Regions from separate parts of the Pantoea osteomyelitidis genome, predicted to be linked through region 3. Evidence: predicted binding sites of a transcription regulator. Region 3 holds the regulator's gene; each other region holds the start of a gene.
The links. The regulator sigma-54, encoded in region 3, starts transcription at its own class of promoters, with help from an activator protein. The targets are predictions, from matches to a motif close to GTTGGCACANNTTTCGCTNT.
Positions count from the first base shown of each region.

Region 1 (3,136 bases), on a different contig from region 3:
CACCGTGACCGAGAAACAGCTTACCGCGATCCTGCAGGCTGTAGAGCGCAAACGCTACGGCTTTGCCCTGACCGTTGGAGATCAGTACGCCGTTCTGACGCTGACCCACTTCGCCCGGACGCACGTCGTCGTAGTGGCTGAAGGTGGAGTACAGCAGACCCGTACCGGAGGTCATAGTCATGAATTCGTTACGGAAGCCGATCAGACCACGGCTTGGGATCACGTAGTCGAGACGTACGCGGCCTTTGCCATCCGGGTCCATGTTTTTCATGTCGCCTTTACGCTCGCCCATCGCCTGCATGACCGCGCCCTGATGCTGCTCTTCGATATCCAGCGTCACGTTCTCGAACGGCTCTTGTTTGCGGCCATCGATTTCGCGGAAGATAACTTTCGGACGGGAAACCGCCAGCTCAAAGCCTTCACGACGCATGTTTTCGATCAGTACGGAGAGGTGCAGCTCACCACGACCTGACACGCGGAACGCATCAGAATCTTCGGTCTCTTCCACACGCAGCGCAACGTTGTGTACCAGCTCTTTGTTCAGACGCTCAAGGATCTGACGAGAGGTCACGTACTTACCTTCTTTACCGCAGAACGGCGAGGTGTTGACGTTGAAGAACATGGTAACGGTCGGCTCATCCACGCTCAGCGCAGGCAGCGCTTCGACATTTTGCGGATCGCAAATGGTGTCGGAGATGTTCAGCTCGCCCAGACCGGTGATCGCAACGATATCGCCCGCTTCCGCCAGGTCAGTATCGATACGCTCCAGGCCCAGGTGGCCCAGCACTTTACCGACTTTACCGTTGCGGGTTTTACCTTCGCTGTCGATAACGGTAACCTGCTGGTTCGGCTTAACTTTACCGCGCTTGATGCGGCCAATGCCGATCACGCCCAGGTAGTTGTTGTAGTCCAGCTGAGAGATCTGCATCTGCAGCGGCGCGTCCGCTTCCACCTGCGGAGGAGCGACGTGGTCGACGATCGCCTGATAGAGCGCGGTCATGTCGCTGCCCATATCGGCGTGATCCAGACCGGCAATGCCCTGCAGCGCAGAAGCAAAGATAATCGGGAAGTCGAGCTGCTCATCGGTCGCGTCGAGGTTAACGAACAGGTCGAATACCTGATCCACAACCCAGTCAGGACGCGCGCCCGGACGGTCAACCTTGTTGATCACCACAATTGGCTTCAGGCCATGGGCGAAAGCTTTTTTGGTCACGAAACGCGTTTGCGGCATCGGGCCGTCCATCGCATCGACAACCAGCAGCACCGAATCCACCATGGACATGACGCGTTCTACTTCGCCGCCGAAGTCGGCGTGTCCCGGGGTATCAACGATGTTGATACGGTAGTCATTCCATTTGATGGCGGTGTTTTTCGCGAGGATGGTAATCCCACGCTCTTTCTCCAAATCGTTGGAGTCCATTACGCGCTCGGTCGCTTCGGTGCGGGCATCGAAGGTACCAGATTGTTGCAGCAGTTTGTCAACCAGGGTGGTCTTACCATGGTCAACGTGCGCGATAATGGCGATGTTACGCAAATTTTCGATCACAGCTTTGCCTCAGGCATTAGAAATAGCGCGCTATTGTACACGGATTAAGCGGAATACTGAACACGATCACAGTTTCCTCTTAAAGTTTATCGTAGTGGCGGGTTTTAGCATCAAATTCAGTGCAAGAATTGCACTGAAGCCGGATAATGCACCAAATTAGTGCTCAACTGTTCACCACCAGCACCAAATTAGTGCGTATTATCCATCGTGGTGCAGCTCACCTGTCATCTGAAGGTGCATAAAAGCGCCATTTTAGCTGATATAAAAAAGTTGGCACAGAATTCGCTTTATTACTCTTAAGCGAAAACCACAGTTGCACGACGGTTGAAACAGCTTGTCGAGATCTTGGTTCAGGGATGTACGCGCCACGTGACGCATTCCAGAAACTGAGGTTCTCTTACCACGACAACAATGACCATTTCCAGGAGAGTTGAGTATGTCCGCTGAACACGTTCTCTCGATGATGAACGAGCACGAAGTAAAGTTTGTTGACCTGCGTTTTACCGATACCAAAGGTAAAGAACAGCACGTTACTATTCCTGCGCACCAGGTTAACGCTGACTTCTTCGAAGAAGGCAAAATGTTCGATGGCTCCTCCATCGGCGGTTGGAAAGGCATTAACGAATCAGACATGGTGCTGATGCCGGACGCAACCACTGCGGTAATGGATCCGTTCTTCGAAGACCCGACGCTGATCATCCGCTGCGACATTCTTGAGCCGGGCACCATGCAGGGCTACGATCGCGACCCGCGTTCCATCGCCAAACGTGCGGAAGATTTCCTGCGTTCATCTGGCATCGCTGATACCGTCCTGTTTGGACCTGAGCCGGAATTCTTCCTGTTCGACGACATCCGTTTCGGTTCTTCCACTTCCGGCTCGCACGTTGCTATCGACGACGTTGAAGCGGCCTGGAACACCGGCAAAGAATACGAAGGCGGCAACAAAGGCCACCGTCCGGGCATCAAAGGCGGTTACTTCCCGGTTCCGCCGGTCGACTCCGCTCAGGACATCCGTTCCGCCATGTGTCTGACCATGGAGCAGATGGGCCTGGTGGTTGAAGCGCATCACCACGAAGTGGCTACCGCTGGTCAGAACGAAGTGGCTACCCGCTTCAACACCATGACCAAAAAAGCGGACGAAATTCAGATCTACAAATATGTGGTGCACAACGTTGCCCACGCGTACGGCAAAACCGCGACCTTCATGCCGAAGCCGATGTTTGGCGATAACGGTTCTGGTATGCACTGCCACATGTCACTGTCAAAAGGTGGCACTAACCTGTTCGCTGGCGACAAATATGGCGGCCTGTCTGAAACCGCGCTGTTCTACATCGGCGGCATCATCAAGCACGCTAAAGCGATCAACGCCCTGGCGAACCCGACCACCAACTCCTACAAGCGTCTGGTTCCGGGTTACGAAGCACCGGTTATGCTGGCTTACTCTGCCCGTAACCGTTCTGCATCAATCCGTATTCCGGTTGTAGCCAGCCCGAAAGCGCGTCGTATCGAAGCTCGCTTCCCGGATCCGGCTGCTAACCCGTACCTGGCGTTCACTGCGCTGCTGATGGCTGGCCTCGACGGCATCATCAA
Region 1 is NZ_JBGFSN010000001.1:13,367-16,502, reverse strand. Features, by position in the region: gene typA (ribosome-dependent GTPase TypA) at 1-1,546, opposite strand, end outside; gene glnA (glutamate--ammonia ligase) at 1,983-3,136, shown strand, end outside.
Region 1: the regulator sigma-54 is predicted to act here: its motif matches at 1,816-1,835, upstream of glnA (glutamate--ammonia ligase).

Region 2 (3,136 bases), on a different contig from region 3:
GGTTCGGTGAGCGCATGGGCGAGGCGAGCCGCTCGCACTATCTGGCGCGCATGGAGACCCTGCGCCTTGACGGTTTTCTGCTGCGTCCATTGCTGAGTCTGTTTACCGCCGCCATTTTGTGCGGTCTGCTGCTGCTGTTCAGCTTCTCCACGCCGGGCGTGTTTGAAGTCGGCGTGCTCTACGCTTTTATCACTTACCTGGGACGCTTAAACGAGCCGCTTATCGAACTGACCACGCAGCAGTCGATGTTGCAGCAGGCGGTGGTCGCCGGCGAGCGTATCTTTGAGCTGATTGATGCCCCGCAGCAGGGCTATGGCACGGATAACCGTCCGCTCGCCTCCGGCCGCATTGCGCTGCGCGCGCTGAGCTTCGCCTATCGCGCCGATCGTGATGTGCTGAGCGATATCAGTCTGGAGATGCCGTCGCGCAGCTTTATCGCGCTGGTCGGCCATACCGGCAGCGGTAAAAGCACGTTGGCGAACCTGCTGATGGGCTACTATCCGGTAACGCGCGGCGAGATCCTGCTTGACGATCGACCGCTCAGCCAGTTGACGCATCAGGTGCTGCGGCGCGGCGTAGCGATGGTGCAGCAGGATCCAGTGGTGCTGGCCGATTCGCTGTTCGCCAATGTGCGGCTGGGACGCGATATCAGCGAAGAGGCGGTCTGGCAGGCGCTGGAACAGGTTCAGCTTGCCAGTCTGGCGCATGCGCTGCCGGAAGGGATTCATACCCCGCTGGGCGAGCAGGGAAATAATCTGTCGGTCGGGCAGAAACAGTTGCTGGCGCTGGCACGGGTACTGGTGGATCTGCCGCAAATCCTGATCCTGGACGAAGCCACCGCCAATATTGATTCCGGTACTGAGCAGGCGATCCAGCAAACACTGCACGCTATTCGCCAGCACACTACGCTGGTGGTGATTGCGCACCGTTTATCCACCATCACGGAAGCGGATACCATCCTGGTTCTGCATCGCGGTCATGTGGTGGAGCAGGGCGATCATATGGCGCTCCTGACGCAGCAGGGCCGTTACTGGCAGATGTTTCAGCTGCAGCAGGCGGGAGATGAACTCGCCATGGGCATACCCATGACCGCAGAAGGGTGATTTGCACCTTTTCTGCGCACATTTATCAGAATATTCTGTATAAATGCACCTCTTTGACGCTGCAAGCACCAAAGAGGTGCATCGCCGTCACGCTTTTTACTCTGTTTTTGTCGTTTCCCCGCCTTTTATCAGTAAACGAGCCGCATCAGAGCTTGCCTGAACCCCGGCCTAATCGCTTTTTTTATTTATGGCACAACCTTTGCTTATATCCCTGCGTGTCCGGTACGACTTACTTATTTAATACCTGGAGGGGATCCTATGAAGCTGGTTACCGTGGTAATCAAACCGTTTAAGCTGGAGGACGTGCGTGAAGCCTTGTCCTCTATTGGCATTCAGGGACTGACTGTCACCGAAGTAAAAGGTTTTGGTCGCCAGAAAGGTCACGCAGAGCTTTACCGCGGTGCCGAGTACAGCGTGAACTTCCTGCCCAAAGTCAAAATTGATATCGCGATTGCTGACGATCAGCTGGATGAAGTGGTTGATGTTATCAGCAAAGCGGCCTACACCGGCAAAATTGGCGACGGCAAAATTTTCGTTGCGGAGTTGCAACGCGTTATCCGTATTCGTACCGGCGAGACCGACGAAGCAGCATTGTAAATTGGGCTCTGTATTGTGATGGGATGGAAAGAAATGAATAAAATACTCACCAAGTTGGGCCTGACGAGCCTGGCACTGTTACCATCGCTTGCGATGGCTGCACCTGCCGTTGCGGACAAGGCTGATAATGCATTTATGATGATTTGCACCGCTCTGGTGCTGTTTATGTCAATTCCGGGTATCGCACTGTTCTACGGCGGTTTGATTCGCGGTAAAAACGTACTCTCTATGCTGACCCAGGTAGCGGTAACTTTTTCACTGGTTTGCGTGCTGTGGATGGTTTACGGCTATTCACTGGCCTTCAGCGAAGGTAACGCTTTCTTCGGCAGTTTCCAGTGGGCGATGCTGAAAAATATCGAGCTGACGGCGGTGATGGGCTCCTTCTATCAGTACATTCACGTCGCGTTCCAGGCTTCTTTCGCCTGTATCACCGTGGGTCTGATCGTTGGTTCCATTGCAGAACGTATTCGCTTCTCTGCCGTGCTGATCTTTGTAGTGATTTGGGTCACACTGGCTTATCTGCCGATTGCGCACATGGTCTGGGCAGGCGGTTTCCTGGCGCAGGATGGCGCGCTGGACTTCGCTGGCGGTACCGTGGTGCATATCAACGCCGCGATTGCGGGCCTGGTGGGCGCTTATCTGGTAGGCAAACGTGCTGGCTTCGGTAAAGAGGCATTCAAACCGCATAACCTGCCGATGGTATTTACCGGTACGGCGATCCTTTACGTTGGCTGGTTCGGCTTTAATGCCGGTTCCGCCTCTGCGGCTAATGAAATCGCTGCGCTGGCGTTCCTGAACACCGTGATGGCGACTGCCGGCGCGGTGCTTTCCTGGACCTTCGGCGAGTGGGCGCTGCGTGGTAAGCCTTCTCTGCTGGGCGCCTGCTCAGGCTTTATTGCCGGTCTGGTTGCCATCACTCCTGCCTGTGGTTACGTGGGCGTGGGCGGTGCGCTGATTATCGGTCTGGTCGGCGGTCTGGCTGGCCTGTGGGGCGTGACGACGCTGAAGAAATGGCTGCGTGTTGATGACCCGTGCGACGTGTTCGGCGTGCATGGCGTCTGCGGTATTGTGGGCTGTATCCTGACCGGCGTATTCGCTTCCTCTTCACTGGGCGGCGTGGGTTATGCGCAAGGCGTGACCATGGGCCATCAGGTTTGGGTTCAGCTGTTCAGCTGCGGCGTCACTATCGTCTGGTCTGGCGTGGTCGCGTTCATCGGCTTCAAACTGGCAGATATGATTGTTGGCCTGCGCGTACCGGAAGATCAGGAACGCGAAGGGCTGGATGTTAACAGCCACGGCGAGAATGCTTACAACCAGTAAGCCAGCCGGGCTGCAGAAGAGCAGTGCGCTAATAAAATAAAAAAGCCGGGGGCGAAAACATCGCCCCCTTTTTTATTGCTGACGCTGACGGATGACCCCTTCCTGCACCGTCGAAG
Region 2 is NZ_JBGFSN010000004.1:180,068-183,203, forward strand. Features, by position in the region: gene ABU178_RS05770 (SmdB family multidrug efflux ABC transporter permease/ATP-binding protein) at 1-1,103, shown strand, start outside; gene glnK (P-II family nitrogen regulator) at 1,362-1,700, shown strand; gene amtB (ammonium transporter AmtB) at 1,734-3,020, shown strand; gene tesB (acyl-CoA thioesterase II) at 3,093-3,136, opposite strand, start outside.
Region 2: the regulator sigma-54 is predicted to act here: its motif matches at 1,290-1,309, upstream of glnK (P-II family nitrogen regulator).

Region 3 (3,136 bases):
TTTATCCGCCAGACGTTTCGCCACCAGCGACAGCGTATGCAGGTGGGTTTTGCACTGGTCTGCGGGAACCAGCAGGGCAAAAAGCAGATCGACAGGCTGATTGTCCACCGCATCGAAGGCGATAGGCTGATCGAGACTGATAAAGACGCCCACCGCACGCAGCGTATCTTCTTCCAGCTTGCCATGCGGTATGGCGATGCCGTTGCCGATACCGGTGCTCCCCATGCGCTCACGGGTCAGGACCGCGTCAAAGATTGTCTGATGAGGCAGGTTGAGCTGTTTTGCTGCCAGTTCGCTGATAATCTCCAGCGCGCGTTTTTTACTCTGGCAGTGCACGCTGCTGCGCGTACAGTCCGGCGTAAGTACTGTGCTCAGTTCCAGTGTCAGATCGTTGTTCATCATCGTTTCACTTGCATGTTCACCAGGCCGCGAGGAACTTCCACTTTACGCGCCTTACGGCAGGAAAAGCAAAGGCCTGTTGGCGCTTGCACAAATGACAAAACGGGGCGGTTAACGCGCCCCATTCAGTCAGCCAGGCGCAGCGGCAATGGCTGGCCTCTGTGCAAGCGTGAAGGTTAGTGTTGTTTCAGTTTGTCTTTATGTCTGGTCAACTGACGGGAGAGCTTATCGATCAGCCCGTCGATGGCCGCATACATATCTACCGCTTCTGATGTGGCGTGCAGCTCGCCGCCGTTGACATGTAGCGTGGCTTCCGCTACCTGTGTGACTCTCTCCACCTTCAGAACAATATAGACCTGATTTATTCGATCGAAATAGTGTTCCAGTTTGGCGAATTTATTGTTCACAAAATCACGCAGTGGATCGGTGATTTCAACGTGTTGCCCAGTGATATTCAGCTGCATAGGTCTTCCTTCTCAGTTCTGTCAAACCAGCTGTTTGCGCTGGTTCGATGGCGGGATAGATAAAGACTCGCGATATTTAGCGACGGTACGGCGCGCCACCATAATTCCCTGTTCAGATAACATGGAGGTGAGCTTACTGTCACTCAAGGGTTTAGCGGGATTCTCCGCTGAGATTAATTTTTTCACCAGCGCGCGAATCGCCGTGGAAGAGGCTTCGCCGCCGCTTTCAGTATTCACATGGCTGGAGAAAAAATATTTCAATTCAAAAATGCCGCGCGGGCTATGTAAGTACTTCTGCGTGGTGACGCGAGAAATGGTCGATTCATGCATATCCACCGCCTGGGCGATGTCAGCCAGCACCATCGGACGCATAAACTCTTCGCCCTGTTCAAAAAAGGCCTGTTGCTGTTCCACGATGCAACGCGTCACTTTCAACAGCGTATCGTTGCGGCTTTCCAGGCTCTTTATCAGCCATTTGGCTTCCTGCAGATTGCTGCGAATAAACTGGTTATCGCTGTCGTTACGCGTGGTGCCGCCCATTGCGGCATAGTGCTGATTGATGCGCAGACGCGGCACGCTGTCGGCGTTAAGCTCCACGGTCCAGCGCGTGCCGACTTTGCGTACCAGCACGTCGGGGATCACATATTCCGGTTCGCCGGTGTTAACCGACTGGCCCGGACGGGGATCCAGCGACTGAATCAGCAGCATCGCATTTTTCAACACCTCTTCTTTCAGACGCGTGACGCGCATCAGGCTGCGAAAATCGTGATTGGCCAGCAGATCCAGATGCTCGCTGACGATCAGCCGCGCTTCCGCCAGCATCAGAGTGTCAGGCGGATACTGCGACAGCTGCACCAGCAGGCAATCGCGCAGATCGCGCGCGCCGACGCCGACCGGATCGAAGCGCTGAATGCGTTTTAGCACCGCTTCCACTTCATCCAGCGCCAGATCCTCGCTGCCGATACTGTCGCGAATCTCCTCCAACGACACCGTCAGATAGCCGGTATCGTCAATGGCATCGACAATGGAAGTAGCGATAGCGCGATCGGTATCGGTAAAAGGCGTTAGCTCCACTTGCCACATCAGGTAATCCTGTAGCGACTGGGTGGTCTCGCCCTGATAAACCGGCAGTTCGTCATCCTGATAATCGGTGCCGGTGCCGGAGGGGGTGCCCGCCGTGTAAATTTCATCCCAAGTCGCATCCAAAGGCAGCTCTTCCGGCATATCCTTCTGCTCCAGCGCTTCCCGGGTATCCAGCGCTTCGCTTTCCTGATATTCGCGCGCGTCCACTTCTTCATGAAGCTCCGCTTGTTCAAGCAGCGGGTTGCTTTCCAGCGCCAGTTGAAGCTCCTGCTGGAGTTCAAGCGTGGAAAGTTGCAACAAGCGAATCGCCTGCTGCAACTGTGGGGTCATCGCCAGCTGTTGGCTGAGCCTGAGTTGCAAACCTTGCTTCATAATCAGGATTGAATTTCCTAAGCAAACTTCGTAGTTAACGACACCTTATCAGAGTCTGAACTCTTCACCCAAATAAACGCGCTTAACTTGCTCATTAGCAAGGATCTCGCCCGGCGTACCGTGGGCGATCAGATGGCCCTGACTGACGATATAGGCGCGTTCGCACACGGCCAGCGTTTCACGGACGTTATGGTCGGTAATCAGTACGCCAAGCCCGCTGTCGCGCAGGTGTTCGATAATTTTTTTGATATCAATGACGGAAATGGGGTCAACCCCGGCGAAGGGTTCATCCAGCAGGATGAATTTCGGATTGGCGGCCAGTGCGCGCGCGATCTCCACACGGCGGCGTTCCCCGCCGGAGAGCGCCTGGCCCATGCTGTCGCGCAGATGCTGAATGTGAAACTCTTCCATCAGCTCATTAGCGCGATCCTGACGCTGCTCTTCGGTGAGGTCGTCACGCACCTGCAGTACTGCCATCAGGTTGTCGTATACGCTCAGGCGGCGGAAAATAGAGGCTTCCTGCGGCAGATAGCCGATGCCGCGGCGGGCGCGGGCATGCAGCGGCAGAATGCTGATATCTTCATTATCAATCACGATGCGGCCCGCGTCGCGCGGCACAATACCGACCACCATATAAAACGTGGTGGTTTTACCCGCACCGTTGGGGCCCAGCAGACCGACAATTTCGCCGGATTTCACCTGCAAGCTGACATCTTCTACCACGCGACGGCCTTTATACGCCTTCGCCAGGTTTTCTGCGATTAAAGTGGCCATAGCAATCAGTTACTCTTCTTTTGGCTGTTGGACGAGCCATTTTT
Region 3 is NZ_JBGFSN010000003.1:154,687-157,822, forward strand. Features, by position in the region: gene ptsN (PTS IIA-like nitrogen regulatory protein PtsN) at 1-399, opposite strand, end outside; gene hpf (ribosome hibernation promoting factor) at 576-863, opposite strand; gene rpoN (RNA polymerase factor sigma-54) at 885-2,318, opposite strand; gene lptB (LPS export ABC transporter ATP-binding protein) at 2,367-3,092, opposite strand; gene lptA (lipopolysaccharide ABC transporter substrate-binding protein LptA) at 3,098-3,136, opposite strand, start outside.

Region 4 (3,136 bases), on a different contig from region 3:
AGGGTATGAAAAGGCTGCTTGCCGGGCGCCAGCGCCAGCAGATGATCGGGTTGCAGGCTGAAAGCGGCGCCGCGGTTCTGCCAGGTAATGCCGGTATCGGGCAGCACCACGCCGCTGCCGAATTCATGGTAGATACTCTGGATAAAGGAAACCGCCAGCCCGCTGCTGTCCATCACGCCCATCCAGACGGTATCGCCCGGCCCGCGCCCGGTGCCCCAGGGGGCGGCTTGATCTTCGTTAATCTCACTGGCGAGCATGGCGAGATGTTGCGGCGTCAACAGCTCTTGTAAATCGGTCTCAATATGGCGCGGATCGGTGATGTGGCGATCGCGCAGCGCGAACGCCTTTTTCGTCGCCTCGACAATGCGATGCACGGTCTGCGCCTCATCGGCATTCGCCATATCCAGCTGGTCGGTAATGCCGAGGATCGCCAGCGAGACCAGCCCCTGCGTTGGCGGCGTCATGTTGTAAATGTCACCTTCGCTGTGGGCGACATGCAGCGGCGTACAGCGTCGCGCGCGCTGCTGCTGTAAATCTTCCAGCGTGATCGGCATACCGAGCGCCGACATCTCACGCGCCAGCTTGTGCGCCAGATCGCCACGGTAAAAACTCTCCAGTCCCTGTTCCGTCAGCTGGCTCAGGGTATTGGCCAGCGCCGGTTGAGTGAATCGGCTGCCGGGCTGCGGCACCTCGCCGTCGGGCATAAAGGTGGCGGCAAAACCGGGCCGATCGCGCAGCTCATGCTTTTTGGCGGCGGTGGCGGCGGATTGCGAGGCGGTAACCGGAATGCCGTCGGCCGCATAGCGGATAGCATCGCGCAGCAGACGCGCCAGTGGCAACGCTGTGCCACCCAGTTCCTGCGACAGCCGCAACGCTTCTGCCCAGCCGCTCACGGTGCCCGCGACGGTCAGCGCCGCTTTGGGTCCGCGATGAGGAATATGCGTTTCACCATGATAGAAATCGAAGTGGGCCAGCGAGCCTGCTGCGCCGCTGGCGTCGATGGCGATGGGATCGCCCTGCGGCGGCACCACCAGCCAGAAACCGTCGCCGCCCAGGCCATTCATATGGGGATAGACCACGGCGATAGTGGCAGCGGCGGCGACCATCGCTTCCAGCGCATTGCCGCCTTCACGCAGTACCGCCAGTGCGCTCTCACTGGCCAGATGGTGGGGAGTGACCGCCATGCCCAGCGGCGCCATATTGCTTTGTATCATTCTTCGCTCATTCTTTTCAGGGTATCTGGAGGAAATTAAGCAAGAGCTGTTCCAGTTTTGTCTGTTTAACCCTGGCTGCTGCGCGAACCTGGATCAATTTATGCTAGCTTGTGCTGAAACAAAAGTTACAGGAACCGTGATGAAACAGCTTGATGAAAGGCTCAGAAGCCATTATCCCCAACTCTCGCCTCAGGAGCAGCGCATCGCCGACTTTGTGTTTGATCACTTTGACGACCTTATCAGCTACAACAGCGCCGAGCTGGCACGCCTGAGCGGCGTCTCCAAGGCGACGGTGAGCCGGCTGTTTAAGCGGCTCGGCTATGAAAAATATAAAGATATGCGTGAGGAGCTGCGCACCCTGCGTCAGAGCGGTATGCCGCTCACCGATAACCGCGATGCGGTGCAGGGCAACACGCTGCTTTCAAGGCATTACAAGCAGGAGATGGCGAACCTGACGCAGTGGGTCAACAGCATCGATCCGCAACAGTTCGGCGAGGTGATCCAGGTGCTGTCGCAGGCTAAACGTATCTTTATCATCGGCATGCGTAATTCCTGGCCGGTGGCGCTGCACCTGCGTCAGCAGCTGTTGCAGGTGCGTCAGCAAGTGCACATTCTGCCGCAACCCGGCCAGACGCTGGCAGAAGAGTTGGTGGATATCACCCCGGAAGATATGGTGGTCGTGATCGCTTTTCGCCGCCGTCCGCGCATTATCCGCCCGCTGATGCAGCAGCTACAAAGCGACAATATCCCGCTGTTGACGCTGTGCGAGCCACAGGCGCAGAGCATCATCGCGCTGGCGCGCTGGCAGTTCTGCGCGCCGCTCGACAGCGTTTCAGCCTTCGACAGCTACGCCGGCGCGATGAGCCTGATCAATCTGTTGGCCAATGCGCTGCTGCACGAGATGTTGTCGCAGGGGCGTCAGCGTATCCACCAGATTGCCGATCTTTATCAGCAGTTGGACGAGCTGGAACACCGCTAAGGGGCACCATTTTGGTGCCTTGCCTCGTTTTGGTTCACTCGCGCCTCGCCACATACCGCCGCCGTTTCCCGCTTTTTTCAGATTAACCTGTGCGGCGAAAGGATATTTTTTCTGACGCTGCGATTGGCACATTAGTTGCAGAAAGGGTTGTTAAGAATCTTTCGTTTCACATTAACTTCTCCGGGGTGCAGAATGAAAAAGGTCGTGATGGCAGTGGTGAGTGCAGCACTGATGATGGCGCAGGCGGGCAGTGCGCTGGCGGATCAGCTGCAAGATATTCAGAAGCGTGGCGTGATCCGCGTGGCTGTGCCGCAGGACTTCCCGCCGTTTGGCTCGGTGGGCACTGACCTGCAGCCGCAGGGTTATGATATCGATATGGCGAAATACCTCGCCAAACAGATGAAACTTAAGTTGCAGCTGGTGCCGGTAACCAGTGCCAACCGCGTGCCTTATCTACAAACCGACAAAGTGGATCTGGTGATCTCCAGCATGGGGAAAAACGCCGAGCGTGAAAAAGTGATCGATTTCAGCCGCGCTTACGCGCCTTTCTTTCTTGGCGTGTTCGGTCCAAAAGGCGAGACGCTGAAAGACGCGGCGGCGCTGAGCGGCAAATCGGTCGGCGTGACGCGCGGCGCGGTAGAAGATATGGTGCTGAGCCAGATCGCGCCGAAAGATGCGCAGGTAAAACGTTATGAAGATAACAACACCACGCTCTCCGCTTATCTTTCCGGCCAGGTGGAATATGTCGCCACCGGCAATCTGGTGGTAGCGGCTATCGCGCGCCAGAACCCGCAAAAAGCGCCGGTCGCTCAGTTTATGCTGAAAGATTCTCCCTGCTTTATCGGCCTTAAGAAAAACGAACCGGCGCTGAAAGAGAAAGTGGATGCGCTGATTGAGCAGGGCATCAAAGACGGCACGCTGAACAAACTTTCTGAAGAGTGGC
Region 4 is NZ_JBGFSN010000004.1:15,481-18,616, forward strand. Features, by position in the region: gene ABU178_RS04940 (gamma-glutamyltransferase family protein) at 1-1,214, opposite strand, end outside; gene hpxU (MurR/RpiR family transcriptional regulator HpxU) at 1,354-2,193, shown strand; gene ABU178_RS04950 (transporter substrate-binding domain-containing protein) at 2,386-3,136, shown strand, end outside.
Region 4: the regulator sigma-54 is predicted to act here: its motif matches at 1,251-1,270, upstream of ABU178_RS04940 (gamma-glutamyltransferase family protein).